DNA from 3 places in the Paenibacillus sp. BT-177 genome. Region 2 is predicted to be linked to each of the others. Evidence: riboswitches for the same ligand, from Rfam matches in the RefSeq annotation. Region 2 holds a riboswitch; each other region holds the start of a gene.
What was found. A riboswitch is a leader RNA that binds a small molecule or an ion and turns the genes downstream of it on or off. The one in region 2 is predicted to bind cyclic di-AMP.
Positions count from the first base shown of each region.

Region 1 (10,555 bases), on a different contig from region 2:
AAAAGGGTAACCGACTATTTTACTTAGCAATACACTCCTTCATCTTTTTTTGGTACTATTACATGTAGTAGGTGCTAATAAAAGGATGTGTGTTTATTGTATACCGCCGATTGTGAAAAATGTTTTGGTTTATGCTGTGTTGCCTTGCCTTATGCCAAATCTGCTGATTTTGCCTTTAACAAGGATGGAGGAACTCCCTGTCAACACCTAAATGTGGAATATCGCTGTGACATTCATAAAAACCTAAGAAATAACGGCTTGCGAGGCTGTACAGTATATGATTGCTTTGGGGCAGGTCAAAAAATATCCCAAGTTGTATACAACGGAAAAAGCTGGCGAGACAATCCGGCAATAGCTGATGAAATGTTCAATCTATTTCCCATCATGCAACAGCTTCATGAAATGCTGTATTACCTAAACGAAGCCCTTAGCTTAAAAGAAACTCACTCCATTTATACCGAGTTACATAAAGCGATGGAAAAAACCGAGCAGCTTACGGATCAAGCTCCAAAATCTCTTATAGATCTTCATGTACCCACCCATAGGGCGTTAGTCAATGATTTACTTGTACAAACAAGTGAGTTAGTGCGAGAAAAATTCAAGAAAAACATGGAGAACCATAAACTCAGTAAAAAAATCAAGAATAGAGACCTTATCGGGGCCAATTTAAGAGGCGTGAATCTGAGAGGTGCCAACCTGAGAGGCGTTCTACTGATTGCTGCTGACCTACGTGAGGCTGATTTGAGCATGACTGACCTTATCGGTGCAGATTTTAGAGATGCTGACTTAAGTGGGGCTAATCTGGAAGGAAGTATCTTTCTTACACAAGCGCAGTTAAATTCGGCTAAAGGCAATAGCAAAACCAAACTGCCCCCTTCTCTAAGCTTTCCCAGCCATTGGCTAAATTAGATTTTATCCTAAGGCAACATTGCTTACCTATATGAAAAAAGAAGTAGAGCGCCCTCGACAAGGTACCGATCTACTTCTGAATTTTACTGTTTACTCCGTCATTCTACTCATCCGTCGCATGCTGCTCTGTAGTGCTTTCCTGATAAAAACAGACTTGTTCCTTGCATCCATAACGAATAGTAGATCCAGTATCCTCATAATAACCCACATCTTCGAAATCTGCGGGCTTTGTGGCCTCAATTAGATTCAACAAGTCCTGCGCGACTTCTTCTATAGAATCTTTCTCGGTGTCCCCTCCTATAGCCGGACCGCCTGGTCCTTCGTATGCAGTCAATATCCAGCTTTGTCCAGTCGAATTTGTTGCCTTAATTATGTACCCATATGCCTCTTCGAAATTCTGCGATGTCCTTTGAGGCTGTCCGAATAAAGTAATTAGCGCTCCTCTAAACTGAGCAACAGTCTCCTCTTCTAGCGATGTAGCATGAAGAATATTGGATGTCATCAATGCAGCCTTTGGATCATTAACTTTTTTATAACTATATTTCAATACATACTTCTCGCCTGAATACTTTTTACTTTGTGGGGTTGATTCCTGTTGATCCAATATTATTGGGTTTTGTTTAGAAGTATTCAGTAGCAAGCCACACACAATCGCAAGAAGGATCACCGCAACTGCTAAATATTTATTAATTGCACTCCCTCCTTACTCCCTAAAAACTATTTGGCTATGGATACATCTTAAATACACTTATACCTTTTCGTTAAGAGATTCTTCTAGTCTCCGGCTTAAGGCTGCATACTGCTCTGCATTGGTGTCTGAGAATGCTTCTTCTCGGTTGGAGTGTACATGCTGATACTGTGGAAGGCTTAAAAATTGCGACTTTGTAAAATCTATAATGTCCTCACCGATTCGGTTGTAATAATGCCAGCCGCTATCCAGCCAGGTCTTCAAAATATCACCACCAAGCCTGTCCTGAACGACAAGCGCTGTGACTCCACATTGTCCGGCTGCAGGATTATTAGCTGTCCATTTAGAGCTAGACTCCAAAGACCAAGCCTGAAACAATGCCTTTTCTAATTTTAAATAACGGTTTGCATTCAATATGCGTCTCCCCTTTCGAAACCATTCTGCACTTATAGTGAACGCGCCTTACTTATTTCCACCCATATTCCACACTCTGTGAATCTTGGCTTCTGCTTCATTCAGTTCTAGCAAATACACGTCGGGATTGGATAGTTTTTTCCACTCCTCAAAACCAAACTGCGGATCGTAATGTCGAATGAGAAGAGAGAGTAAAGCTCCATGAGTTACAATGATAACCGTTTTTTCCGCCCGCTCTATAAGCTCCTGAACAAGCTGGATTCCTCGATCTGCTGCTTCACGGGATGATTCTCCTCCTTCCAGCTTCAAGTCCTCGTCCAGATATGTCTGTTCCAGCACGTCCAGCCAATGATCCAGATGATCACGGCATAGTACACGTTCCTGAAGACGTAGATCAGTATATACCTGCAAATGTCTACGCTCAGCCAAGGGCTCAATGGTTCGCACGGCCCGTTTCCATGGACTGGACACAATATATTCCACACCTACATTCTCCATAAAATCAGCCAACTGCTCAGCTTGTCGGTTACCTTCATCGGTGAGTCGGGCATCTGGTTCCTGTCCAGTTGCTTGGGCATGTCTAACAAAATAAATTTTCTTCACGTCATCGCTCCTAACCGTCACACAAATGTAGTATTCTATATATTTACAAATAATTATTTTTATGCTATAATATAGGTTTACATACTTGGATTTCATGATAAGATTCCTTTGTATTACATCAACTCTTATGGGAGGGATTCGATGCAATTAGACAAAGGAATACACATGCTCCAGGTTTCTGCTAATATCATGGGAAGTATAGAGAGCATTCACCCCACCTTAATGTGGGACGAAGTCAATATGATTTTAGTTGATACAGCTTACCCCGGGCAACTCTCCCTTTTAAATGAAGCTATTCTAGATACCGGATTAGCAATCCATAAACTTACCTCCATATTAATAACACACCAGGATCTTGACCATATTGGCAGTTTAGCAGATGTAATCCAGGCTTCTTCCTCCCTAGTTCAAGTATTAGCCAGTTCTATCGAAAAGCCTTATATACAGGGAGAAAAACAGCTTATAAAGCTAACCCCAGAAGCAATAGATCAAGCTGTAAGCTCCATGCCTGAATCCGTTCCGGTAGAGTGGAGACATGCATTCCGGCGTACACTTGAAAATCCCCCAAAGGCAATTGTAAACTCCACCATCGTTGCCGGAGAGGAATTGCCCTTCTGTGGGGGGATCTTAGTTATAGATACTGCTGGTCATACACCAGGACACCTAAGTTTCTATCATAAATCCAGTCAAACCCTGATTGCAGGAGATGCTCTACGTGTAGTAAGCAGCAAATTACTGGCTCCAGACCCGCAATACTGCTGTGATTTCAATATCGCCAAAGAATCTCTTAAAAACCTGCTGCCATATGATATTAAAAAAGTGATTTGTTTTCATGGAGGGCTATACGAAGGCAATTGTAATCAGCGGATATCTGAAATATGTGAATCCTAGCTTTTGTTCACATGTTCATACCAGTCCCTTGACCAGTCAGTGAATTATCTAAAGAAAAGACTAACCAAGAATTCCTGGTTAGTCTTTTCTGAATGAAAGCTAGGCTTTTAAATGAACCCTTAGTACAGGTACATCTGAAGTAGCAGATGAGCTTTCTAATATCTCCACATGACTGATCATATCTTGCCCGTCTGGAACGATTACTGGAGTAATTACAGGTAATCCACCCTGTTGAATCGCATCCAGATCAAACTCCATCAATAATTGTCCAGCTTTAATGCTATCTCCTACTTTGACATGAGGGTTAAACCCCTGCCCTTTGAGAGAGACGGTATTAATCCCGACATGTATCAAAACTTGTACGCCAGATTCATGTTCAATAATCAGAGCGTGTTTGCTTTTCTCCATGACATGGGCAACTTTTCCGGCGAAAGGAGCGGTGACCCTACCCTCAGATGGATGAATAGCGATGCCATCCCCCATAGCTTTTGTAGAGAACGCAGGATCTGGAACCTCTTCTAGAGAAACCACTTTTCCTTTAATTGGCGCTACCATGTCGAATTCTTCAATACGGGGAGCCGCCTTCTTTTTCAACCATTTAAACATAACGATGCCACCTTATTTAGAGATTACATTCATAAACAGCGATAGGAAAAAAACTATATCCTTTCAGGAACCGGTTCCACGAATTCATTAAATAAAAACCGGAGTGAAACCGATTTCTATTTGAATTATAGTGAATGCCTTTCCATGATGTCAAGGCGATGATGTTCATAACTTACATGAAAAAGAAGTAGACCGACCCCAACCAAGGTATCGGTCTACTTCTGAACCTTACTGCCGACTGCTCTTTAAGCAGTTGTGTACACTGTTAACGCTAGGCTTACCCTTCGAGCGCCTGCTTCAATTCCTCTGGCGAAGCGTCCCACCATTCCTGATTATGCGAAATCAGCAGGCTTTTGAGCGCTGCTTTATCTTCGCTGCCGAGATCATCCAGCATGAAACGGCGCTTGAGTGCATAATCCATACGGTTAACATGATCGGCAAGAATTTTCCAGCCGCGTTTGGCTTCGTCGTCAATCAGCATCTCGCAGGCCGTCGCGCCACCGTACATACGTCCTTCAGGCGTACGGTCCACAGCTACCCATACCAGCCATACCTGGCGTCCGTTCGGTACGTCTTCTTTATTCGTAGAGAACTTGATTCCACGTTCTACTTTACTTTTGGCATGCATGGCACCGATATCAATTTTTGCCTCTCCTCGGTCAATGATGACCGGGGACATGCTGTTCAGGTCGATTGAGCCTGCGCCGAAGCCCTTATGTTTACTCTTGCCACTGACAATATTCAGTGCAATCTGCTTTTTGCCGTCCGGCTGATTTTCACTCATGCGTCACTAGGCCTCCAGTTTCCGTCTTCACACTCATTCTACACTATAAATATTTTAACTAATAATCTCCCGAAAGCAAACATATACATGCTGTAGATGCTTGTCAACGGGAGGTATCCATTGTATGACCCCAGCACGCTCCAAAATCGTTTTATTGTCTACACTAGCCCTCGGACTCCTCGCAGGGACGTTATGGTTTGCCTGGCAACCCCAATCGCAATCCGCCCCTCAGTCTGCAGGCAAACCACTATACGGCTCCGAGTCTGAATCTGCGCTTGCGCCAGATATGGGCAAGCCTCTAGGGGCCAACATCATGCCCGACCTGCCCAAGAACCCTCCACAGCCCGCTTCGGAAATTCTCAGCAAACGGGTGGTGGAGTATCACATTGATGTATCTCTGGAAAAAGGACGGGTTTTGCGAGGCACTGAGACACTGACCTGGAAACATCCAGGCAAGAAAACTGTGAATGATCTGTATCTTCATCTATACCCGAATGCCTTCTCTTCTATGGAAACCACCTTTATGAAAGAATCCGGGGGAAAGCTGCGCGGAGACACCATGCCCAAGGACGGCTTTGGCTCCATGACGCTGACCGAACTAAAAACAGAAGATGGTTTATCTCTCATGCACCGTACTCAATATGTACAACCAGATGACGGTAACGCAAGTGACCGTTCGCTCATGAAGGTACGTCTGCCCAAGCCAGTACGAGGTGGCGAAGAAATCACACTATATATGAAGTTTGAAGTCAAACTGCCTGGCATTTTTGCTCGTATGGGTGCGACAGATGATTTTGTAATGGCTGGACAGTGGTTTCCAAAGCTCAGCGTCTATGAGACTGCAGGACAACGTGGACGCGCCGACGAGGGCTGGAACCTCCATCAGTATCATGGCAACTCCGAGTTCTATGCCGATTTTGGAATTTACAGCATACGAATTCGGGTGCCTGAAACACACATCGTAGCAGCGACCGGATTTCCTACCCGTGGTGCAGTACGACAGAACGGCCAGAAAATATATCAATTTTATGCCGATGATGTACACGATTTTGCCTGGTCCGCTTCACCCAACTTTGTAGCCGTAGAAGAACCCTTTTCTTCTACTGAAGTTCCTGGTGTCAAAATCAAGCTCTATCTGGACCCGTCCCATAAGGAACTAAAAGGACGTTATATGAGCGCAGCCAAGGCCGCCCTTTCGTACTACAGCAAATGGTACGGGCCTTATCCATATTCCACTCTATCTATCGTCGTTCCACCCAAAACAGGCAGTGGAGCCGGCGGCATGGAATATCCGACACTCATCACGGCCGCAGCTGCGGACCAACTGAATCCCGGCTATAATCTGGAACGGACGCTGGTTCATGAGATTGGGCATCAATATTTCTACGGAATGGTAGCCAATAATGAATTTGAGGAGCCCTGGCTGGATGAAGGCTTCACCTCCTATGCAGAAGAACGGCTCATGGAGCAAGAATATGGGCTTATCCCCAACTTGCCATTACAATCCGGACAGGTAGCTTCTCCACAGCCCCTAAACCGCGAATCCTGGAAGTACGGATCGTCGGCTGAGTATGCACAAAATGCCTACTCACGAGGCAAGCTGGTACTACGAGGTATTGAACGTCAGGTGGGTACGAAAAAAATGGACCGGATTATGCGAACCTATGTCCAGACCTACCGATTCAAGCATCCGACCTCACAGGATTTTCAGCGTGTCGTGGAGAGGGTGACTGGACGCTCATGGAGCCACTATTTTGAACAATATGTATATGACGGCCAGATGGCGGACTTTTCTGTCGATCGCATCACGAACCGCAAGTTGGAGAATGGATATGAAGCAGTCGTGACGCTCAGCAAAAAAGGAGCAGATTATCCCAAGATCCCTGTTCAATTTACCTTCAAGGATGGCACCACAATATTTAAGGCATGGGACGGTACGGGCAAAAGTACATCTTTCCGACTCAAAAGCACCTCTCCCGTGTCCTATGTGACCGTTGATCCTCTATACACTATTGCACTGGAGAACAAGCATATTAATAATAGCCTGAAGGCTGAATTGGACGAAAAGCAACAAACCCGTTGGAGTGTGAGTGTAACCAAGCTGTTGGAGACACTGCTTGGAAGTCTGTCATGGTGAGGTGTCTATAGATGCGGACTGTTTTAAAAGAAGGCTGGGCGCTAGTGCGCATACGCTTTTATATCGTTATCATTTTATTTTTGTATCGTCTGCTGTGGGGAGTATTTCTCTATCGGCTGGTACAGTCGGCCGTTGTCCCGCTGCTGCTGCGTTATCCTGATCAGAGCCAAAACGAGCTGGGAAAGACCTTGTTTTGGATGGAGGGCCAGATCGCTTTGATGGACAGCCGGGAAGTACACGTATATTTATGGATACTACTAGGGGCGACCGTATTGCGCGTCCTAATCACTCCCTTCATTAGAGCTGGCATATATCAAAGCCTGTATACCGATGCGTCTGAACCGCAAAGCCTGTCCTTCTTCAAGGGGATGAAACGTCACGGTATGTCATCTCTGTTGTATTACATCATCGAGTTGGGTTTGCTGCTGCTTCCCGCCTTCTGGGTGGTACCGAGACTCTATCCTATTGTAGCAGGGACGCTGCAATCTTCCTCTTACCTGCTGCATTTGTTGCCCTATACCATTGGGTGGGTGGCTTACGGTTGGTTCATTCGGCAGTGCATCCTGTATATGCAACTGGGCACGGTCAGTGGTCACGCCATACTATCGTCCCTGCTCGCCTTCTTTCGCCAGCTTCTTCCGGCTGTAAGCGTATCTCTCTTGCTTGGTGCTTGTGTGCTGCTGGTCTTCGGTCTATTTGGCACCGTAGCGATGATTTGGACTGGTATGTTGGCGCTAATTCTCCAGCAATCGTATCATTTTGTTACCAGTCTGGTCAGGCTGTGGCATATCAGTTCGCAGTATCGTCTATGGCACATCGATATCTCCAGCAGAGGCTAATCCCTCTCTTTATGCTTTCTCCTGCATTTTTAGCTGTCGAAAAAACTTTTTTCTTTCCCGTGCAAACGGCACATAACTGAATACTGTTAACAGAATCTGTTCCTAGGGCGTTAGGAACAGATTTTTTTTGTAACTTTTTGCGATGAAACATTTGCCAAAGCCTGCTGTCTTTGTTACAATAATCGCAGTGAACTGATAGTAACAACTTTGTAATCTTTATTGTAACCTTTATCTTAAAAACATCGTTGTCGTGAATACTGCTCTCCAAGGTGCACATCTTAAGTTAAGCCTAATTCCTGGCACCTAGGAAGCGGGGGAACCAGTTTGGGTGAATTGATCTCGCAACAGAGTGGTCATAGGGGAACCTTCTACCGAATCCTTAAGCTAACCTCGCAGGCATTGGAAGGGGTATATTTTTTTTGAAGAAGAAGCTAACGATCGCAGCCATGGGTCTCGCCATTGCCTTTACCTCTTTTACATTCGGTGGTAGCAGTGCATTTGCAGACTCTAAGATGGACCAGGTCATCCAAGATGCCAAAGGAACGAACTATAGAAGCGGAGGTACTACACTCGAGGGATTCGATTGCTCCGGCTTCACAATGTATGTATTCAACAAACTGGGAATTAAACTGCCGCATCAATCTGGATCACAATTCAAAATGGGAGCTTCTGTATCCCGCGATGAAATGAGACCAGGCGACCTGGTGTTCTTCAACACCACAGGAAGAGGCGTTTCCCATGTAGGTATCTTCGTAGGTGAAGGGAAATTCGCCCACTCCTCGACTTCACGTGGTGTAGTAGTTAGCTCACTGAACGAAAATTATTACGCTAACCGTTATGTCGGTGCAAAAAGAATTATGAGCACAGACGCTTACCATTCTGTAGCTTCAGATATTCCTGATGACGACAACGTAGAATAACTACCGCACAGCAAGCTAACCCTAGCCGCAATTTGATTCTGGCCGGAATCGAATTGCGGTTTTTTATGTCCACTACATCAGTAATTATTATCATTACTGACGAACTGACACCTCAAAAGGTTTCAGTTTTAGCGAACATCGTCGGTTTACCGCCACCGCTGGGGGAGCATATGAGCAGTAAATCCTTCTTATTGAATGTATACCCGACTTAGGTACGAAATAAACACGCTTGCCATTCTCCTACAACTTGTCTACAATCTGTGGTTAATGATTGAAGTACCTACATAAGGAGGAATGAAAAAGTGCCGGCCTCAATATCCAACTACCGGATCGTACCGATGGACGAGCATCAAGCGGCTGAAATCTGTGAGTGGCGCTATGATCCTCCCTACAACATATACGGCTGGCTTCCCTGGGAACAAATGAAGGCACTTGAAGTCGAATTTGGAAGTCCCACGCTTCGCCAAGAGCAATATGTTGCCGTACTGGACGAAGAGAATGAGCTGACGGGATTTGCTCAATATTTTCCTATGGTCGGTGTGACCCGGCTGGGTCTTGGAATGCATCCCGAAAGATGCGGACATGGCACAGGCCCCGATTTTGTCCGGGCCATTGCCGAGGAAGCCAGACGACGCCATCCACAGAATGAAATTGACCTAGAGGTTCTCACTTGGAATCAGCGGGCTATACGAGCCTACAAGGCAGCTGGATTTGAGCTGACGGATACCTATGAACGTCAGACTCCAGATGGCAGAAAACCGTTCTATTGTATGGTATATCGTCCTGAACAACAGAACCGGGCTCTATAAATAAGAGCGCCTTCGCTATACAACCGCGATGTTGTATAGCGAAGGCGCTCTTAATATATACAACAGATCATTATAAAATCAATGACTGCTGCGCATTTTTTCAAAAGCTTCATTATATTGTTGGGCTTCCTTAATATCTACGGCCATAATACCGCCATCGTCCCAAGAGGTCAAACGCAGAGTCACGGTCTTGTAATCAATCGTAATAAATGGATGGTGATTGAATGCCTCAGATATAGCGGCAACTTCATCCACGAATGCAATTCCTTTCATAAAACTGGAAAAATTATATTTCCGAACGATCCAACGTCCTTCCTCCAGTTCCCAGCCCTCCAGTTTCTCCAGATGTGCTTCAATCTCTTCTTGTGTAAAAGGCATGTTACGAACTCCTCCCCGTTTATACGGAAGCCTTTTAGCCGCTTACATACGGCCAAAACTACGATATATTGGTGTACATATTACCACGGCCCCGTTGATAAATCCATAAGACGGCCTTCAAATCAAAGGGACCGACGTCAGCTCCTCATCTCCGATGAGTACATAGATCCGGTGCTGCTCCGGCTCATAAATCACAACGCCGCTGCCTACAGTGATTATGGGCTCCGTACCCAATGCATAAAATAGGTCTTCTGCCAAAGCTTCATTGACTTCCTGACGCCCCAACGGGTCCAGCCTGTCCCAATCTTCTGCTTCCATTTCAAAAAATTCATAGCTATCTGGGATGCGTCCCACAGCCTCTGTCAAATCGTTCAAAATTTGTTCATACTCGCGCCCATGCTTTACTCCCATGCTATTTCCTCCAATGGTTCAGCGATTCAATACATAATCACTTTATTATACCGGAAATTCGCCCTTAACAAAAAAGAGAGTTTTGTCGATAAATACTATAATCCGTCTCATAATGACGCGCTTGGGGCAAGGACGACCCATGCGGCATGAAAGGATTCAAAATCTA
Region 1 is NZ_JAOYTP010000016.1:15,281-25,835, reverse strand. It holds gene OIU26_RS24775 (VOC family protein) at 1-10, shown strand, start outside; gene OIU26_RS24770 (pentapeptide repeat-containing protein) at 97-909, shown strand; gene OIU26_RS24765 (hypothetical protein) at 1,013-1,411, opposite strand; gene OIU26_RS24760 (YunG family protein) at 1,658-2,011, opposite strand; gene OIU26_RS24755 (histidine phosphatase family protein) at 2,060-2,614, opposite strand; gene OIU26_RS24750 (MBL fold metallo-hydrolase) at 2,756-3,505, shown strand; gene OIU26_RS24745 (PTS sugar transporter subunit IIA) at 3,605-4,111, opposite strand; gene OIU26_RS24740 (YwhD family protein) at 4,389-4,895, opposite strand; gene OIU26_RS24735 (M1 family metallopeptidase) at 5,020-7,032, shown strand; gene OIU26_RS24730 (hypothetical protein) at 7,044-7,871, shown strand; cyclic di-AMP (ydaO/yuaA leader) riboswitch at 8,148-8,285, shown strand; gene OIU26_RS24725 (C40 family peptidase) at 8,291-8,791, shown strand; gene OIU26_RS24720 (GNAT family N-acetyltransferase) at 9,094-9,600, shown strand; gene OIU26_RS24715 (4a-hydroxytetrahydrobiopterin dehydratase) at 9,679-9,978, opposite strand; gene OIU26_RS24710 (hypothetical protein) at 10,096-10,389, opposite strand.
Region 1: it holds a riboswitch for cyclic di-AMP, as region 2 does, so the genes downstream of both, OIU26_RS24725 (C40 family peptidase) here and OIU26_RS17300 (TrkH family potassium uptake protein) in region 2, are expected to answer to the same signal.

Region 2 (10,555 bases):
CTCCCTTCTCCCAATAATAGCGTTTTCAATAGTAATATAACATATAAAATGACAGTTCCCGACAGGGAATGTTCAACAAGGTGTCCCTTATAAGGAAAAACAAAAGTGTGAACATCTTGTGTCGCTTTCATGTTACTCCTTTTCGGCTTATAATGGAATTGCAATATACGTATTAATTATTATGTCTTTTTTGCATATAGAGAGGAAGTGGAAGATTTGTTTGAGGATTTGAACGCTTTTGCCGTCGTTGTCGAGCAGTCCAGCTTGAATAAAGCCTCAAAACTGCTGAATTTGTCCCAACCCGCCCTGTCTCGCAAAATTGCCAAGCTGGAGGAAGAGCTGGGTGTCCATCTCTTTGATCGTCGGGGCAAACGGCTCGAAATTACATCAACTGGCCGATTTGTATATACTTTCGCGCTGGAGCAACGGCAACGTCAGCTTCGCTTCTTACAAAAGCTGTCACAGCACAAAAATGAAGCCCAGAGCATGCTTACTCTGGGCGCAAGTCTTACGACACTCCAAACGACGTTGCCTACCCTCGTCGAGGCTTTCATGAGCAAGCATCCTCAGACTGAGCTAAAGCTGCTCACCGGCAAAACGCATGAAATCGTCGCCTTTGTACGCGACAAAAAAGCAGACGCCGGCGTTGTCGGGTCTGCCATTCATGAAGCTGGATTACGCTGCATTCCGTTATTTGACGATCATTTGGAGCTAGTCGTCCCCATCGGACATGAATTAACTGTCAAGACAGGAACGGCTTCAATGAAGGACCTGCAAGGATTGCCGATGATCATTTTCTCCAAAGGAACCTGGTACCGCAGCCTGACGGATGACTTGTTCCAGCGCAGCGGTATTATGCCGGATATCCGCATGGAAATCGACTCCTTCGAGGCGATTGTACGTCTGCTTCCAACCTGCAAGGCATCCGCTTTGCTGCCCAAATCCTACTTGCGCAGCGAACTGCTGCGAGATAATGGACTTACTGCATTGTACTTGCCTGATTTGAAGGAGACACGCCGAACGACCTCCCTCATATACTCAGAAACGGCCGATCTCGGCCCGACAGCACGACGCTGGATTAGCGAGACACGTGCATCGTTTGCAGGCTACCGTATGGTGTAGAGAATTTAACCCTCTTCATTGACATTAACGACCTCATCCTCAAAGCGGCCGATATTGTCATTGGAGCCGATAATGACCATAATATCGTCTGCTTTCAGCCGATCCATAGCTGTCGGCGCGATCAAAATACCATTCGCCGTATGAAGTGCCACGATGCTGCAACCAAAGCGGGTACGAGCATTTAATTCTGCTAACGTTTTGCCATTCAGACATGCAGGCACATTGAGTTCCACAATGCTGTATTCCTTGGACAGCTCCAAATAATCGAGCAGATTAGGCGTGACCAGCTGATGCGCTACCCGAATACCCATATCTCGTTCCGGATAAATGACTCGGTCCACCCCAAGCTTCTCTAACGCACGCCCATGCAGTACAGATATAGCTTTGGCTACGACTTTTCTCACACCCAGCTCCTTCAGCAAAATGGCGGTCAGGATGCTTACCTGAATATCATCACCGATTGCAACAATGCCGCAATCGAAATTACGGATGCCCAGTGACCGCAACGCATCCTCATCTGTAGCGTCTGCCACGACAGTATGTGTCAGAATCTCACTCATACTGTCCACAACATCCTCATTCCGATCAATGCCCAGTACCTCGCACCCCATATCCACCAATTGCAAAGCCAGGCTTGAGCCAAACCGTCCCAAGCCAATGACTACAAACTGCTGCGTTTTCATATCTACTCGAAAACTCCCTTACCCTATAATTATTTTACCTTCTGGATGACGATACAATTCCTTACCCTTTTTCGGTCCCAGTGCATAAGCTAGCGTGAGTGGACCCAGCCTGCCTGCAAACATCGTCAGAGTAATCACCAGTTTGCCTACAACTGTCAAATCAGGTGTAAGCCCCATGGACAGTCCTACCGTACCAAAGGCAGACACCGTCTCGAACAAGATCATCAGAAAATGATGATCTTCGGTTGCGGACAGAATCATCGTCACCCCAATCACGAACAGCAACCCCAGCAAGGTAATAGTCAAAGCCTTATAAATGCGTGCCTGCGCAAGTCGGTACCGGAACAGCACAATGTCTTCCCGTCCCCGCAGCATCGAAAACACCGCTCCAATGAGCAGAGCAAATGTAGTGGTCTTAATCCCGCCTCCAGTGGAGCCAGGCGAAGCCCCAATAAACATGAGTATGATGATAAAAAACTGCGTAGCCTGCCGCAAGCCTGCAATGTCCAGCGTGTTGGCACCTGCGGTGCGAGGGGTAACGGACTGGAATAAAGAACCCAGCAGTTTACCACCCCAATCAAGCGAGCCAAGCGTCTTCGGATTCGTAAACTCAAATACAAAAATGACAAGCGTCCCGACGACAATCAGAGCAGCTGTCATGCTGAGTACCACCTTGGTATGCAAGGATAGTCTCTTACGCTTGCGATAATCTGCCAGGTCAGACATCACTACAAAACCAATACCACCCGAAATAATGAGAAACATGGCTGTAAAATTAACAATCGGATCATATACATAACCTGTCAGGCTGCGAAATTCACCGAATAAATCAAAACCAGCGTTATTAAACATGGAAATGGCATGCCAGATTCCAAAATAAATCGCCCTGCCGACAGGCATATCAAATGACCAGCGAATCGAAAAAATAGCTGCACATACTCCCTCAATCATCAGCGAGTACCATAGCACCTTGCGGATCAATCCAACAATTCCTTCGACAGAGGTCTGATTCATCGCTTCTTGCAAAATAAGGCGCTCCCGCAAGGAAATGCGACGTTTGAACACCAGCGCGATCAAGGTAGCCATGGTCATAAAGCCAAGACCACCGATCTGGATCAGCGCAACGATAACGATTTGACCAAAGGTTGTAAAAAAGAGCCCTGTATCCTTAACGACAAGTCCGGTTACACAGGTCGCGGACGCGGCAGTAAACAAAGCGTCTATAAACGCAAGTGGTTTTCCAGTTGTATTAGAGATGGGCAGCATTAACAATAAACTACCTATTAGAATGATAATGGCAAAGCCTGCAACGAATATCTGCGGTGGAGAAAGCCGAAGCCAGCGTGCATTGGGATTCATCTATTCATCACTTCTCTCCTAATCCTTAAAACTATAAAAACAGTGACTTAATACGGTGTAAGCCCGCTACGCGTTCCATTTATCTTCCGATCGTCGTTGCCCCTGATTTTTTTGATTTTCCAAACCTTAAGTAGCTATAATTAACATTCCCTGAATACAGGAAGAATGCATGTCAAACACTACTCGGCTCCCTGTGCTATTGGCGAGCAGCAGCGAAGGGGGCAGAATTGTTCTGAAGAAGCGAAGCGTTTGCCTTTATCTCCGGATTTTAACCATTAAAGGGTTTATACAATCAAAAAAAATCCGGGGATAACAGCAATCAGAAGAATAATCTGAACCCGCAGCGGTCTAACCAATCCAAACACTTTTATACACACAAAAAAAGACACCGGAAAACCGAGTGCCTGACTTGGTTCCTGCCCACAGCCTACGAGGTTAGCTGACGGATTCGGACAGCACAGTATGCCCTATTTACACTTCCGGTCCATCAGGATCGGCTGTAAAATTCACCCCAGTAACATGGTTCCCCCGTTTTCTCATAGAAATTCGGCTTAAATGTATATCATTACCCATATATTTCATAGGCATTGCCTCAAGATTATAATCCTTCTCTATCCAGATCACAAAACCGATTTCGCCGAAAAAACGTGAAATTGGCTTTAATTCGCGAATAGACATCGGTTAATCACAGCTTATCTAATTTTATTAAAACTTTAAAGTGCTTTCACTCTGTTTTCATGAATATCGCTGGTCTGTTGGCGGGAACCTGTGCAGTATGATATCTTTAATGGATGTTCTTATTTACAGATTAAGGAGGAAACTCATGAATCCTATCGGGAAACCGGTCGTGCTCACGGCCAACTTCAAAAAATTAGGCTTGCTGGGCGGGGTTGGCCTGATTTGCTTTTTTATCTTTCAATTGCTTATTCCCTCAATTAGCAATCCAAGTCCGGAATCATTGGTGAATGCAAAGGTCATCAGCAAACAAGAAGCGGTCATACACGCCCTGGACTTCGCCCGTTCCGAGCTGGGCTATACGGAATCACAGCCAGAGAAGCCCGTCGTAACCTATCAGGCTGAAACAGATTTGTACGGGTATTTATCCAGAGAAAAATTGGTTCAAGAGTACGATCGTACATGGAAAAAAAATTATCCATATGAAACCTTTCGGGTTGATTTGCCTGACTCCTCAGCGAAGGGCAAGCTGCAAATCCATGTGGATTTATCCACTGGGAAGGTCGTTAGCTTTAAACGGATCACCTCCAGCACCAATTACACACAGGCTGATGTTTCTACAGATGAACAAGCACGAAGCAGACTTGTACGTGTAGCTGAGGGTGACATGACGCTCGAAGCCAAGGAACAGGCTGCAGCAATATGGATCAAACGCTTTGGCTTTAAGCCATCTGAATTGAAGCTCGCGACCACTGAGGGAGAAGGTGGATTAAAATATACCGTGGACGGAAAGAAAATCGGCGCCTCGGTACTTACGCTGGCTTTTACTTTTGAAGACGGGGATGTTCGCTCGTTTACCCAAAGCTTTTCGGCCCCTTCGTCCTATACCGACTATGTTAAAAAGCAAACATACTGGGCTAATTGGATGACTTATGCGGGTTATGCCCTATTTAGCTTTGTCCTGGGCGTACTTGCCATTGTGTATGCGTCACTCACCCGACGACATACTTCATTTGTTCGCGGTATTATTCTGTCCATTGTATACTTTATTGCTAGTATAGCTGGGACAATGAACATGCTACCTTTATTGCAAGCTGAAGCAGGCAGTAAGGGCATGCTTATATTTCTTATGGTATTCCAGGTTGGTGTTACCTTCTTCATGGCTGTAGCTATCTATTTCTCCTTGGTAGGCGGTGACGGGCTTATGCGTCAGGTTGGACTAAATGCATGGCCACGGGCCAAAGAGCCAGGCTACGGACTGTATGTGCTTCGCAGTATGTATGTTGGTTACTTGTGGGCCTTCATTTTACTGGGCGTACAATCCATTTTGTTCTTTGTATTGGAGCGCACATTTAATACGTTCTCCACTACAGACGCCACGCAGTCCCCTTACAATATGGCTTATCCATGGCTATTGCCGATTATGGCTTGGATGGCAGGTATTGGAGAAGAAACTGTTTACCGTCTATTTGGTATTCCGATGGTAAAAAAAATAGTCAAGAATACGTTTGTTGCTTGTCTGATCACTACGCTTATTTGGGCACTGGGACATACGCTTTATCCGATCTATCCGGTGATTTCAAGACCAATTGAACTGACTTTTCTTGGTTTGCTGTTTAGTTTCGTGTTCCTGCGTTACGGCTTTATCGCTGCCATGTTCAGCCACGTTATTTTTGACAGCATATTAATGGGACTTAGTGTGATAAGTCTGGGAGACACCGTGAATGTGAGCGCCGGCCTATTCTGGATCTTACTTCCGGCTATTGTAGGCTACATCATTTACTGGTTTAGTCCCAAAAAACCTAATCGAATCATGTTTGAACCCATGAAAAAAGAGGAGCCGTATTCTACGACTCCTCCTCCCGAAGGGCAGCTATAATCTGACGAGCAAGTTTATCCCCAATAGAGAGAGGCCGGAAGTCTTCGACGCTGGCCTCTCTTATTTTTTTGAGCGACCCAAAATGCTTAAGCAGCAACTTACGCCGTTTCTCTCCAATGCCCGGAATGGAGTCCAACTGGGAAGTTACCATCGATTTGCCGCGCTGCTCCCGGTGGAACGTAATTGCAAAACGGTGAACCTCGTCCTGAATCCGTTGCAGCAAATAAAATTCCTCGCTATTGCGCGCAAGCGTCACGGCTTCAAATGTTTCTCCCATCAGTAGTTGGGAAGTTCTGTGTTTGGCATCTTTCACCAAACCACACACAGGAATAAACAAGCCCAACTCATTTTCCAATACATCGGTTGCCGCTTTAATTTGTCCACGCCCGCCATCGACAATGATCAAATTGGGACGTTCAAGATTTTCCTTCAGCACACGTTCATATCGACGCCGAATAACTTCACGCATCGTTTCATAATCATCTGGTCCCTGCACAGAACGGATCTTGTATTTTCGATACTCTTTCTTGGCAGGCTTACCGTCAATAAAGACGATCATGGCCGACACTGGATCGGAACCCTGAATGTTGGAATTATCGAACGCCTCTACCCGATGCAGACTATCCAGCCCAATGGCACGTCCCAGATTGCTTGCAGCTTTGGAGGTCCGTTCCTCATCCCGCTCGATCAGTTTAAACTTCTCATCCAAAGCAACACGTGCATTTTCCGTCGCCATACCCGTCATTTGCTTTTTCAGCCCACGCTGTGGCACAAGTACTTTTACATCCAACCATTCAGCCAGAGCGAGAGCTGCCGTAGATGGGTCCTCCAGTCCACCGGATAGTTGAGTTTCTGTTTCTGTTTCCCCGGTTTCTTGGTCACCAACTTGAGCTTGATTCGTTCCTTCTGCATAAGCTGCCCGTGCTTCGGCTACCCGCAGTGGATCAGCAGAACGGTCTGACTCCGTTTGTACTGCTTCCTCATCTGTAATCCCGGTTGTCTCAGCTGTAATTGCACTGTAAAGCTCAGTTTCTGTTGCAATCGGTTGATCGACATCAGTCGATTTTGCTTTCATCAGCTTAGGAGAATCCGGCAACAATATCTCCTGCGGCACTGCCGGGTTGTCACTGTAATATTGCGTCACATAGGACATAAAATCACTGTAAGCTTCACCGTAGAAAGGGAAAGTCGACATATGGCGCTCAATCATTTTACCCTTACGGACATATAGAATCTGTACACACATCCAGCCCTTATCTACCGAAAAGCCGAATACATCCCGGTCCTTCGCATCAGATGTGGTGATTTTCTGCTTTTCCATCATCGCGTCGATGCTAATAATCTGATCCCGCAGCTCCTTGGCACGCTCAAAGTACAATTCCTCTGCGGCCTCCTGCATTTTACGTTGGAGATCCTTTTTAATTTCCTCATGTCCTCCACTCAAAAAGGAACCAATCTCCTGACTGATCTGGTCATATGTTTCCTTCTCAACCTCTTTCACACAAGGTCCCAAGCACTGATGCATGTGATAATACAGACACACTTCTTTTGGCATCACACCGCACTTGCGCAGCGGATACATACGATCCAGCAGCTTTTTCGTCTGATGTGCCGCGTAGGAATTAGGGTACGGTCCAAAATATTTCGCTTTATCTTTCAGAACGCGACGGGTTACCTCCAGCTTGGGGTGTGCCTCGTTCGTAATTTTCAAGTACGGAAAGGTTTTATCATCCTTCAACAGCACGTTATAACGCGGCTGGTGCTTTTTAATAAGGTTGCACTCCAGAATGAGCGCCTCCATATTGCTGCCTGTAACGATATATTCAAAATCACGAATATCGGCAACCAGTCGTTGCGTCTTGCCGTTATGGCTACCTGTAAAATAGGAACGAACCCGGTTTTTCAACACTTTGGCCTTGCCGACATAAATGATGGTGCCTTCGCTGTTCTTCATCAGGTAACAGCCTGATGCATCCGGCAGCAATGCTAATTTGTGCCGTATATTCTCCAGCGCCTTCTCCTGGTTCTGCAAGTCCTCCGCATAGGATTTCATTCGCCCGGTTCCTCCTTCCATTCTTAATGACTACTCAACTAACTACTTATATTATATAGGAATAATGCACAAAAACGCCCCCGGTATATATAACCGGAGGCATTGACTGTTCATGGCGCTCCACCAAGCCCCCGCAGGAGCATGGGTCACATTCCATGATTATTGGTGTTTAGTAAGCATGCTTTTCAATGCTTCTTTAGAGTTCAAGCCTACCACTTTATCAACAGGCTGTCCGTCTTTGAAGACGATCAGGGTAGGAATACTCATCACGCCGAAACGGGAAGCAGACTCTGGATTTTCATCCACGTTCACCTTCGCGATTTTGACACTATCGCCAACTTCTGTGGACAGATCCTCCAGAATTGGAGCGATCATTTTGCAAGGACCGCACCATGGCGCCCAAAAATCAACCAAAACGGTTCCTGTGCCTTCGACTTCTGCGTTGAAGGATTGATCGGACACGTTAACAATTGCCATTGTATGTTCCTCCTTTATAGAAAAGTCAAGATTATTATAACCTGTAATGTCTGTTTCGACACCTTTTAATTATATCACAATAGTCTTTTAATTGTAAGATATCAAAAGAGCAGGAAAATACCGCTTATCCTCGCTGATTTTTCCCCTTGACGGTAATGACATCTACAAAAGGACGAATCCGGTCCATCAAGCGTTGTCCCTTGTACATTTCCTCTCCGTCTTTGCTTGTAAAGCTAAGATGCTTCTCTAGCCCTTGCAGCGAGTAATTGGAAGTATAAAAGGTCGGTTTGCGGTTCATTCGGTAATTCAAAATGGAGCCCATTACATGGTCCCGTACCCATGGACTCAAATTTTCAGCACCAATATCGTCAAATACAAGTAGATCACAATTTTTAAGCATTTCAGTCGTTTCCTTGAGCTTCTGTCCATCCTGAATCATGGATTTTAAGTCCTCCACAAAATCAGGCATGTACACAATCACACCGTTGAAACCCGACAGAGCCAACTCGTGCAACAGATAGCCCATCAAAAAGGTTTTTCCCGTACCAAACGTACCTTCCAGGTACAGCCCTTTTTTTAATAAACCCTGACTTTTGGTTTCCTCAATATAGCGGAATACCTGATTTACTGCAGGCACGCGTTGCAAATCCTTGCGCGCAATTTCAACGGCATTATAGCCTTCCAACAGCGCGCGCTCATCTACATAAAAGCTTTTAATTCGCTCGCGCACCCGTTGTTCATGCTGAGAAGCAACCAGCTTGGCGCACGGGGTCCGAATGTCCACCATTTCCGCTGTTCCATTTGGGTACTCCACGCCCAGCTTGCAAAAGTGACCCTGAAAATCGTTAGGACACCGTTCCAGTCCCGGACAGTTGTCGCAATTTCGACGATCCCGGGTATACTGAAAGAGCATACTCATATTAAGTCGCAATTGCGTTTCGTCCACATCAGGATGGGCAGCACAAAATTCCTTCACCAGCGGATCATTTAGAACCTGATCGGCTACGCTGCGAGTGCGTTGGCGAAACGAAGGGTTCTGCATCTGCTGTAGCAAATCACCGAGTGATTCCAAGGACACTCCTCCTTTCTAAAATGTGCAGAGTTATGGAGGGCGATTGACGCTTCGCTGCCGACCGCCATAAAGTCGACACATTATTGAATTGGCTTCCATTACACCTTTTTCTGTTTACCGGATTGCAGTCGTTCGGCCAGGCGAAGCAGTTCATCCAGTTCTTCCTCGGATACGGATTCCTCGGAAGGTTGATCTTGTACGATCGGAATAGACGGCTTGGCAGGCCCATTGTTTTTGGCATACGTGCGGGATCTGCCTCCCGAAGAAGAAGCAGTAGACTGTTTTCCTTTTACCTTGGCTTGATCCCTTATATATTGAACGGCTTTTTCGTAAGTGTTTACCTGCTTTAGCAGCATGTTGGAGGCAACGGCCTCGACAAAGTTGCGGTTAATCCGTTGATCGCTCCCCGATACGAGCAGTGACATTAAATAATGGATCAGCACATTGATGACTTCACCAGGCAGCTTATAGCTGATATCTATCTTCTCGAATATATCCAGCAGGTTACCGGGAACCGTGCCAGGGAAAAAGGTTTGCAGCAAACGGCGATAAGGCTCGTTGCGCAGCATCATATTATATTGGTGAATGTCACACTTGGCTGTGAATTGTGGTGGTACCTCTACATAAAACTCCATTTCCACAGCCTGCTCTGCAGGCGGCTCATCAGGTGTGGAAGTTTCCCTCTGGCGCAAGGCAACCACCTTGGCGGCCTGCACCTGCTGTTCCTCCTGACGCTTCCGTTCCTGCCTGGAGTGCTGGCTAGCCCGAAGCTGAAGCTCGTCGAGCAATAAGTCACCTGCTTCGGTAAAAATGCCGTCCTCATCCAGCAAGCGGCTGATATCCTGTACAGAGAGATCAAATTTACGTACCACGTAATTGACCATACCTAATTGCTCGTGTTCAAATCGAAGACGCTCCACGTGCTTGCGATTGGCGGATTCACGCGGAAAACGAAGAATAATATCGGCATAGTTCAATGCTTCCTCCGATTCGGACGCTAATGCTCCAGTCTGACGGCTCGTGGACACCTCGGACAGCGCCTGTTCCAGCTCATAATCGATAACATGGGTGTTCAGCTCAAACAGCTCATAAAACGGAACCGAAATATTCTCTTTATTATGGGAAGATTGCGACCATTCGCTAGATTCCCTGCTCCACAACGATTCTCTCAGAGAAAGCACTGCAAACTTACCGATTTTGTCTCTCAACAAAAGGGTGAGGTGCTGCGTTCTGAA
Region 2 is NZ_JAOYTP010000005.1:221,298-231,852, forward strand. It holds gene OIU26_RS17290 (LysR family transcriptional regulator) at 217-1,122, shown strand; gene OIU26_RS17295 (potassium channel family protein) at 1,128-1,805, opposite strand; gene OIU26_RS17300 (TrkH family potassium uptake protein) at 1,824-3,164, opposite strand; cyclic di-AMP (ydaO/yuaA leader) riboswitch at 3,574-3,726, opposite strand; gene OIU26_RS17305 (type II CAAX endopeptidase family protein) at 3,988-5,718, shown strand; gene uvrC (excinuclease ABC subunit UvrC) at 5,687-7,771, opposite strand; gene trxA (thioredoxin) at 7,931-8,248, opposite strand; gene dnaI (primosomal protein DnaI) at 8,373-9,320, opposite strand; gene OIU26_RS17325 (DnaD domain protein) at 9,419-10,555, opposite strand, start outside.

Region 3 (10,555 bases), on a different contig from region 2:
AATGTAAGCTGTTAGACCAGAACCAGCAGAAAATGCTGCAAGATATGTTTTGATCCCTAAACCAAATCTTAAAAAGAGAACCATTAACAAATACTGAAGCGGAAAATCAAATTTAGGCATGCCTATAACTTCTCTCATGAGAAAGGAAAAGAAAGCTATGCCAATTGCATAGAAAAGTATTTTTCTTCGATTTTCCCACACCGGAAGCATATAAAGCTTCAAGACCAAAGTAACTGCCGCTAAAGCATCGAAAAAACCAAGTAAAATATATAAAAAAGCAGATAACACAGTTACATCATCCTCCTATTTCGCCTGATGTAATTGTATATTTTACTAATAGATGTGGCAATGAAATAATCTAGTAAACTGTCATTTTTTGTATAAATATGAGGTAAAATTTTCTTTCTATGGCTTTCTTCTTCAAACTCGACACCCATTCGTGCTAACAAAAAAGTCCCCCCAAGTGAGCGACGTTGCTTTTGCTAATGTATTATGTTGGTTTTTTTTCGATATCAAGGTTATAATCTACTTAATTTGGGGTGGAGGGATTATAGTGGCTTTAAGTGACAATTTTAAAAAATTACGTATAAAATATCATTTGACTCAACAAGAGCTTGCTGAGATCGCTGGGGTTACCAATAAAGCAATTTCAGCTTGGGAGAGCGGACTTTCTGAACCACGAATGGGTGCTATAGAAAAGATAGCTCGTCATCTCCATATCAAAAAAAGCAACATCATCGAAGACGATGGCATTGAGCACATAAGCTCTGATCAAGTGTAGGTCAAAGTAGACGGTAATAAAATCGAAGTGAGAGCATCCGTTCAATTCACTGTAGGTTATATCAAACAACAAAAAAAGGAACTGTGCAACAGCTCCACAGTTCCGCAAACAACTTTAGAAGAATATAAAACATTACCATTATCGTCGACTTCGTCGGCTAATTTTACCTGAGCCGCTGCGTGTTTTAGGCTTACTATAAGATTTGCGCGGCGAATCAAATATGCTGGAACCGCCGCTGCTGCCTCGGTCACGTGAAATCGAGCCTCTGCTCGGTGAACTGCTGGAGCCTCTATCGAATAGACTCCCGCTTGATCCAACGCTGGTATCCGAATTTTTCCCTCTACGGGTAACTGAGCCTTTTCGCTCCACCGTTATCGGCGGGATCGCTTTTTTCTCCTGTGCTGTTGGAGCACGATATTGCCCTTGTGAAGGTCGGTATACATCTCTGCTCGAATAACCTCGATAGGAGCCAGACCCCCGCAACGAATCGAACAGAGCATCCAGCACAGTTGCAGTTAAGTATCCTTTTAGAAAGCTGGAACTGTAATTTTGCTCGACATACTTTTTACTATCAATTTCAATGAGTGTGTCTTCCTTCTTAGCTGGATCTTGCTGTAAATGGTACCACTCATCGCTATATACCAGAAACATCCGCTCATTGCTCTGAGGTGACATTTGTTCCGGTGTACGCTGTTCTTTCAATTCCTCCGCTACTTCAGGAACCGTTTTGCCTGCTGCGCGATACACGTACGAGGTCGAGTTTCCGCTACCACTAACGGATTCCAGCGGATACGTATCTTTCACATTTGGCGCGCCGCAGCCGCTTAACACGGATACGAACAAGCTCAGCGCCACAATGACCTTTAATGCATATTGCCAGGTGCGTTTGCTCATGTGTAACCCTCTCCTAGCTTGCCCGAATAACCTTGACGTCTCCGGTAATCACTTCTTCTCCTTCATAAAGCATAAAGCGACCGTCCTGCCATTCTACCCGCAATAAATGGTAATCATCAGACTGGTACTGCCAAACATGTTGCTCTCCACCCTGCCGGAAAGGAGCACGGCCCATAACGGTAACATGCCCAAAATACTGTTCTTCCAAATGATACGTTGTATCATCCAGTTCTAAAATGGTCGGTACTTCCTCCGGGTTGTCTAGTCTGCCATCGATGGCCTGATAAAGTCCGAATTGCAGTGTTTCCCGTTCCTCAATATGAAGATAACTCACTTGATTACCATCCTGAAGCGTCAAAACAACGGCATTCCGAGCACGATTATGTACACGACCTACCACTTCATAGGTGACAAGCGACACCTCACAAATATCCCCTGGATTTAAGTGAAGCATGCTTTTTTCCGCTTTCGGCGGTTCAGGCTTGGCAAATAGATTTGAAATTCGTTTCCATACACTCATGGTCATATTCCCTCCTTACTTTGCCTAGAAGCATGCTGTAATGATTAAGGCACCAACCAAATGCAGCGCTCCCGAAAACAGACCGAAACCAATTTTACCTTCCTGGGTACCTTTATCCAGATCAAACTGTGCCCAATACCGCAACAGCAGGCGCACAATCACTTCCAAAACAAGCAGGATAATAAAGGCAATCACAGAATACACAAGCGCTTCGAGCAAATTATTAGCGGTAGCAATTGAACCTGATAAAATATATCCTTGTGCAATCAGCTTCATAATCATCCGTACCGTTACGGCCATATTTCCGGCTTTTACTTCGGCAAAATCCTTATACTTTGTAAATAAAGAATCGACATACATTAATACGAACAGCAAAATAGCACCCGCGCCCGTCCATACCAGCATCGCTTTCATCGTTTCTAAAAAATGCATTTCCTACCATCCTCCACATCTTCTTGACTACATATATTGATTTACGCCCCTAGGCAGGGAAAAGCGAAGGAGAAAACGTTTCTCCTTCGCTTACTGAGCCATCACACTAGCGGCAACGCTTAAAAGTTCTTATTTGTTTTCGTATTGTTTCAGCAAAGCAGCAAGTTCATCGTCCACAGCACTTTTCTTATCCAGCTCTTTGAACTCTTCATCCAGCGATTTTTCCTTGGAAGCCATTTCGTTGCTCGCTTCAGCACGTGCTTCTGCTTGCAGCATTTTTTCCTCCATACGCTTCAATCCAGCAGTTGCCGTATCCGAGCTAAAACCGTTCATAGCTTTGTTAATTTCAGTTTGCGCTTTAGCTGCGTTATAACGGGCAACCAGTGTCTCGCGCTTGTTTTTCATTTCAGTCAGCTGTCTACGCATTTCATCCAGCTTACCACGCAGGTTGTCAGCTGCAGCTTTGTTTTGCTCATAACCAGCTTGGAACTCGTTCATTTTTTGTTCGGCAGATTTCTTTTCTTCCAGCGCACGACGAGCAAGATCCACATTTTGTGCTTTTGCAGCCGTATGAGCCTGTTCTTCGCGTTTTTTCACCAAAGCTGCCTGTTCTTCGTATTGCTGTTTGAATCTCTTTTCAATAGCAATTTGAGCGGCTACCGCTTTCTCTGCGTCTTCCAGATCCTCTTGCATATCACGAATGTATTGATCCGTCATTTTAACTGGATCTTCTGCCTTGTCGATAATGGCGTTAATGTTAGACATCGTAAGATCTCTTAATCGTTTGAAAATAGACATGTGAAGTTCCTCCTAGAATTGAATGCTTAAATTTTAAGCTCTGTACACATGTTTACGCAAGCTTTGCAAAGAGGTTTCAAAAATATCTAAAAACCGCGTAGATAAGGCTCTGGGATATCTGCCTGTACTTTTAGCGCCCGTGAAGCATGCAGCGCCCAATAGGGATCTCGCAGCATGGCACGCCCTATGGCTACCAGATCAGCTTCATTTTGCTGAACGACTCGGCGGGCATCCTCATAATCATCCAATAAGCCGACAGCAATGACAGGCACATTCAATTTTTCACGGATGGTATGAGCCAAATCGACCTGATAACCAGCACGCGCAGACGGGCCTCCGCTGGAGCCAATCGGACCCTCACCACCAGAAGAAATATGGAAAATGTCCACACCTGCATCACGATATCGTTCCCCTATGGCTGCTATGTATTCAACATCATATCCGTCTTGGACATATTCTTTGGCAGATATCCGCATTAGCACAGGCATATCAGCAGGAAGTACCTCTTTAACAGCACGGATCACCTCAACACCAAACAGTGACAAATCCTGCCCATACTCATCTTCTCTGGTATTGGTTAAAGGGGAATGAAATTGATGGATCAGATAGCCGTGAGCACCATGAATCTCTACCGTGTCAAAACCAGCTTCTACCGCCCGGCGAGCCCCCTCTTTGTAGGCCTGAACCAGTTCCTTGACTTCTGCTCTCGTCAAAGTGTGCGGATCTTTAAAGCGTTCACTAAAGGGGATCGAGGACGGGCCTACAGGTGTCTCAGCATCCTCGGCCTTGCGTCCGGCATGGCCTAATTGAATGGCAATTTGGGCACCATACTTGTGGACTTCCTCTACAATTTTGCGATATGCAGGAATATGTTCGTCACTCCAAATGCCCAAATCACGATCCGTAATGCGTCCATCCGGTTGAACCGCTGTCATTTCCACAATTAAGAGCCCAGTCCCTCCTACCGCGCGACTCACATAATGGACATAATGCCAATCCGTCGGTTTGCCGTCCTTGGCCTCCACGCTGTATTGGCACATTGGGGGCATGACAATCCGATTTTTTAATGAAAGCCCCTTTAATTGATAAGGAGTAAACAAGTCGGTCACTTTTATCCATCCTTCCCTCAATTCCAAGTATGTATCATTATGAATAGCATCCCCATTATACACCAGCTGTCACGGTATACCGAATCCTTTGTAAGGCTAAAACTTGCGAAAATGCTTCGGTTTTCGGTCATGTTTAAGAGAATATGTACGTTTACTTCGTCATCTTCACGGATACCCGCTTCATGATGTACTTCTCTTCAGCCATGTAGGGCTTCACTCAATCACCAGCATAATTTTAATAGGACAGGTACATAATAGCTGAGAGCACCACTAGGTACCACTGCACGGAAAGGGGGAATACAAATGCGGTACAGGGGAGTGTTGCCATGTTTAGCACTGTTACTAGCATTTTCAAGTTTTCCCGTTCACGCGGACACGCCTCCCAACATCGGAACGCCCCATCCCAAGGAAGCTGCTGCCGCTACTTCGGTATATCAAAGTAAAGATCGAGCTACTCCAACATTAGCGATGCTACGAAAAAAGCATGCGGACATTTTTAAAATGTGCGGCCCGCACACCCGCCAAATTGCCTTAACCTTTGATGATGTGCCCGATTCAAGGTATACGCCGCAGGTTTTGGACGTATTACACGCAAACGGTATCAAAGCTACCTTTTTTATCGTCGGCCACCGTGCGGAAAAGCATCCGGGGATCATACGCCGCATCATCCGTGAGGGTCATGCTATAGGAAACCATTCCTATACTCATCCGGATTTCAGGAAGGCCACACCAGAACGTTTTCGCCACCAGATTACAAAGACAGAACGCATTTTAGAAGCCAGCATAGGTTTTCGACCCAGATTGATACGACCACCCTATGGTGAAATCACGGAGCCTCAAATCCAGTGGGCACGTCGTCATGGGTACATGATCGTCAATTGGAATGTGGACTCTCTAGACTGGAAGGGATTAAGCAAAACACAAATTCAGCGCAACGTGATCCCGGCTACCGGACCTGGCTCCATTATTTTAATGCATGCAGGTGGAGGTCAAAGTTCCAACTTGCAAGGCACTGTCCAAGCTTTGCCGGGTCTAATCCACTCTCTAAAAGCTAAGGGCTACAAATTTGTCACTGTCCCCCGGCTACTTCACACATCGGAACGAAAATAACAGTACGTCTAAGCTTCAAATATTCAACAACGTAAAAAGGCTGCCTTAACGAGCAGAATACTTCTGCTTGTAAGACAGCCTTTTTTAGCGATAAACGACCGGGCCTAATAAAAAGTCGTCCCAGTTATATGTTGTATGATAGATCAAGTTTACATAACTTATATTATGTTCAATCAAATCATACATAAGCACAATGCTATTTATCAATGACGTACAGTTTCACATTCTGGAAGCCGAAGTCGTTCACGAATGATTTATTGCCAGGGATAAAGATATCAATCCGCTTTCCGGTAATAGCACTGCCCTGATCACGGGCAACGGCCACAAAAGAATGATCTGGCAATCCAGGATGGGAATAACCTGTAACTAGCACCTTTGTTCCCATAGGAATGACTTTCGGGTCTACCGCAATTGTACCTAGCTTAAGCGGATTGCCGTAATAATCGACCGCACCCCATTTGCCATTTTCATCAGCTGCGGCAGAATATGCTGTAGCTTTAACATCAACTACTTTACTGTAATTGAATGTTTTGCCCCATGCTTCAATTGTTGGCTTCTCATTCGCTGGTGCTTTCTCTGTAAGAAGCTGTGGCTTCGAATCCGAAGCCGCCTTTACACTTTTTTCGTCTGGCACTTTAATTTGCAGACCTGCATATATGTTGTTGGACGCAATATCCGGGTTAGCCTTCGTCAACTCATCTACTGATACCCCATAACGTTGAGCAAGCAAAAAGAAGGTATCGCCTTCTTTGGCAGTGTGAAGCGAAGCAGCATCTGCTACTCCAGCTGTCTGTGCCAGCCCTGCAATAGCTGCAGCAAGCACCGCAAATTTCATAGTTTTTCCAATATGTTTTAAATGTTTCAAAGATATGTACCTCCTCTGTTATGCCTGCGAAGTTAGCTGTCGGATTCGGACTCAGGAGAAGCCCTATGCTTGTGCAATTCACCCCTAGGCATATTCCACAACATCTTATGATGCATTGGAATCATTGCCGTTGTTACGTCCCCCGCACTTCCCATGGTTTGAGCCCAGCACCTGAGTATTTATTATCATTACTGCTGCCCCGGTAAGTTTTGGCTTACTGCATAATATCACAATTTTGTAACCTTATCTGCATGAAAATGTTGGTAACCTTGAATATCATACTATACTCGTTACAATTTTGTCATCAAGAATCCGTTTTCTGTTACGAAAATATGGAGATATAGTGACAAAAAGAGAAAAGCCCTCCGTGAAACATCATCACGAGAAGGCTTTGTTAATATTTCATAAAAGCATTTTCTTACAGCACTTTAGCAAGAAAATCACGGGTACGGTCATGGCTTGGAGTACCGAATACTTGCTCAGGCGTACCTTGTTCTATAATTTGACCGTTGTCCATAAAGATGATTCGATCCCCTACCTCACGGGCAAAGCCCATTTCATGCGTCACGATCACCATCGTCATGCCGCCCTCAGCGAGCTTCTTCATCACGTCCAGAACCTCTCCAACCATTTCAGGGTCAAGAGCAGAAGTAGGCTCATCGAACAGCATTACGTGCGGCTGCATGGCCAAAGCACGTGCTATCGCAATACGTTGTTTTTGACCGCCAGATAACTGGTTCGGGTAGGTATTCTTCTTATCCTCAAGACCCACGGTCCGCAGGAGCTCCAGCGCAATTTTCTCCGCTTCTTTCCCCGACTGCTTTTTCACCTGCGTTGGTGCAAGCGTCAGATTCTGCAGTATTGTTTTATGCGGAAACAGATTAAAATGCTGGAAAACCATCCCCATCTTCTCCCGAGTCGCATTAATATTATGACCACGGGCCGTAATCGGCTCACCCTCAAACAAAATTTCCCCTTCTGTTGGCTGTTCCAACAGATTCATACAACGCAAAAACGTACTTTTTCCTGAACCACTCGGGCCGATAATGACGACTACTTCACCTTTGGCGATATCTATATCAATGCCTTTTAAAATTTCATTCTTACCGAATGATTTACGCAGTTGTTTAACGGTGATCACTGGCTCTCAACTTCCTTTCCCATAAACCCAACAGCTTAGATAAGCTGAATGTCATTACAAAATAAATAGCAGCTGCGATTACGAACGGACTCAAGCCTTCGTAGGTAATATTCTTAATGACCTGGGCTTGATACATAATATCCACCATCCCAATGGTCGAAATAATTGATGATTCTTTAATGATCGTAATGAACTCATTACCAATAGCAGGCAATATAGATTTAAATGCTTGCGGTAAAATGACATGACGCATTGCTTTGCCTCGTCCCATCCCGAGCGAGCGGGCAGCTTCCATCTGTCCACGGTCTACTGCCTGAATACCAGCACGGAAAATTTCAGCCAAATATGCCGAACTATTCAGTGACAACGTAATTATGCCGGACTGGAGTGGCGTAAAATTAACACCCAACGTCAAAGCAACTCCGTAATGAATGATCATGAGCTGCACCAGCATAGGTGTGCCGCGCAGTATCTCTACATATGCGGTACCTAACCACTCGATAATACGAATCCCACTCATCCGCAGCAAGGATATGATCAGACCAATAATGAATCCGAACAGTACTCCAAGCGCAGACAGCAATAGGGTGTAGCCGATACCCGTAGCGTAGAAACTGCGATATTTCAAAAATATATCTACAATGCTATTCGAAGAAACTTGTCGGTCTGCAGACAGTGCACTTGCTTCTGTAGAAAACTTCTCAATCGAACCGTCTGCTTTCAGGCGAGCCAACGTTTTATTTACTGAAGCAAGCAATTCCGCATTTCCTTTACGAATGCCTACAGCAGTTTCTGCTCCTTCATCCTCAGGTACTGCCTTGGCAAGTGTTACGGTACCGTCTAGTGTGTATCCTTTAGCAACGGTATCTTCGATTACAACCGCGTTGATACGGTTGGTCCGAAGCTGGAGTACCAGATCGGATATTTTATCCAATGAGGTCACAGAAGCATTAGGCACTTTTTGCGCAATTTCTTCCTGGATACTCCCCTTCTGCGCACCGAGCTTCTCTCCTTTTAGAGCAGCCATCGTTGAATATTTGTCTTTATCCTCTGGACGTACCATAATGACTTGCTTGGAACGATAGTATACATCCGAAAAATCAATGCTCTTTCTGCGTTCGTCCGTCGGTGTCATACCGGACAGTACCAAGTCTACGCGACCACTTTGCAGAGCAGGCAGCAAAGAGTCAAAACTCATGTCCTCTGGGACCATCTCCGCATTCAGATCCTTGGCGATTTCCTTGGCAATTTCAACATCAAACCCAACAATGGTATCCTGACCGTTAATAACTTTATGAAACTCATACGGCGGAAAGTCAGCACTCATGCCCACTACAAGTTTTTTCTGTGGCTTTTCTTCCGATCCGTATGCAGTGAGCATGGGAAGACCAGCCAACAGCAAGATAACCGCCGACAAAACCAGGGCGGTAAAACGATATGCCTTTTTCAATCTTTTTTTCTCTCCTTAAATTCTTTATAATAAATAAGATTGTGTCATTATAAATGAATATGCATGATTATGCAATGAATGTTATAGTACAATTTTAGTATATCTATCGCAGTACCTACATTACAGCATATATAAAGGAGTTTTTAGCATGAATTTCAAACAGACCATTCAACACACCATTGAACAGCACGCCCAGCGGTTTAAGGACATTTCGTTATATATTGGCGCAAACCCTGAACTTGGAAACGAGGAATTCCTGGCCTCTGCCCGTTTAAAAGAGGAACTCGCTTTTCACGGATTTGAAGTTCAGGCACCCGTATTGGGTATAGAAACAGCCTTTATTGCTACTTACAAAGCAACCAAGCCTGGACCAATCATTGCTTTTCTGGCAGAATACGACGCTCTGAAAGGGCTAGGACACGCCTGTGGGCACCATTTGATATGTATGATGAGTACAGGCGCTGCCGTCGGTCTCAAATCGATTATCGACGAGACTGGTGGAGAAGTACGTGTATACGGCACACCTGCCGAAGAAACACGCGGTGCAAAGGTTCCGATGGCGGCGGCCGGGTTGTTTGATGATTGCGACATAGCTATGATGACACATCCCTTTGACCGCTACGAAAAATCAGGCAAATCGCTAGCGATTGATGCTGTGCAATTTGAATTTTATGGTCAATCCGCTCACGCTGCGGCCAGTCCACACGAAGGGATTAATGCTTTGGACGCTGTGATTCAAACGTTTAACGGGATTAACGCATTTCGGCAACAGGTGAAAAGTACGGTACGTATCCATGGCATCATTAATCAGGGTGGGCAGGCTGCCAATATTATTCCTGATTACGCCTCAGCCCAATTTTACGTGAGGGCCGCTACACGCCAAGAGCTGAACCCGCTTACCCGCCGTGTTGTTCAAATTGCTGAAGGAGCTGCTTTACAAGCCGGGTGTCGTTTGGAAACTTCCAATTATGAGACTTCTTACGATGAAATGGTGACTAATCGTGTACTCTCCGACACCTTTACCGCAAATTTGGTGCAGGCTGGCATTGCGCAAGAAGATATTACGGAAGGTGAAGATCATGGCTCTATGGATATCGGAAATGTATCACTTCATTGCCCTGCGATCCACCCGTACATTCAAGTTATTGACGAGAAGCATGCCTTGCATACACCAGAATTTCGCGATTTAGCAATGCAGGACCGCGCAATGGAAGGAATGCTCTTGGCCGCGAGAACCTTGGCATGGACGGCTTGCGATGTAATCACAAATTCTGAGCTGCTGGCACAGATTAAAAAAGAATTCGCTCTACTGAATAGCAAAAGCTAAAATCGGAAATGCCGTCTTCTTTTAGAAAGGAGTGCCATTATGAATAGTATGACTAGCTTTTGGACGTTGTTTATTGTGGTTGGTCTCATCATTCTTTGGTTTACATTCCGTGCTATACACAGGAACCG
Region 3 is NZ_JAOYTP010000014.1:35,689-46,243, forward strand. It holds gene OIU26_RS24075 (hypothetical protein) at 1-288, opposite strand, end outside; gene OIU26_RS24080 (helix-turn-helix transcriptional regulator) at 554-781, shown strand; gene OIU26_RS24085 (DUF4247 domain-containing protein) at 920-1,675, opposite strand; gene OIU26_RS24090 (DUF4178 domain-containing protein) at 1,689-2,195, opposite strand; gene OIU26_RS24095 (DUF350 domain-containing protein) at 2,220-2,627, opposite strand; gene OIU26_RS24100 (PspA/IM30 family protein) at 2,757-3,425, opposite strand; gene OIU26_RS24105 (NADH:flavin oxidoreductase/NADH oxidase) at 3,512-4,534, opposite strand; gene OIU26_RS24110 (polysaccharide deacetylase family protein) at 4,838-5,644, shown strand; gene OIU26_RS24115 (3D domain-containing protein) at 5,841-6,509, opposite strand; cyclic di-AMP (ydaO/yuaA leader) riboswitch at 6,516-6,684, opposite strand; gene OIU26_RS24120 (amino acid ABC transporter ATP-binding protein) at 6,928-7,650, opposite strand; gene OIU26_RS24125 (ABC transporter substrate-binding protein/permease) at 7,637-9,100, opposite strand; gene OIU26_RS24130 (M20 family metallopeptidase) at 9,249-10,427, shown strand; gene OIU26_RS24135 (hypothetical protein) at 10,467-10,555, shown strand, end outside.
Region 3: it holds a riboswitch for cyclic di-AMP, as region 2 does, so the genes downstream of both, OIU26_RS24115 (3D domain-containing protein) here and OIU26_RS17300 (TrkH family potassium uptake protein) in region 2, are expected to answer to the same signal.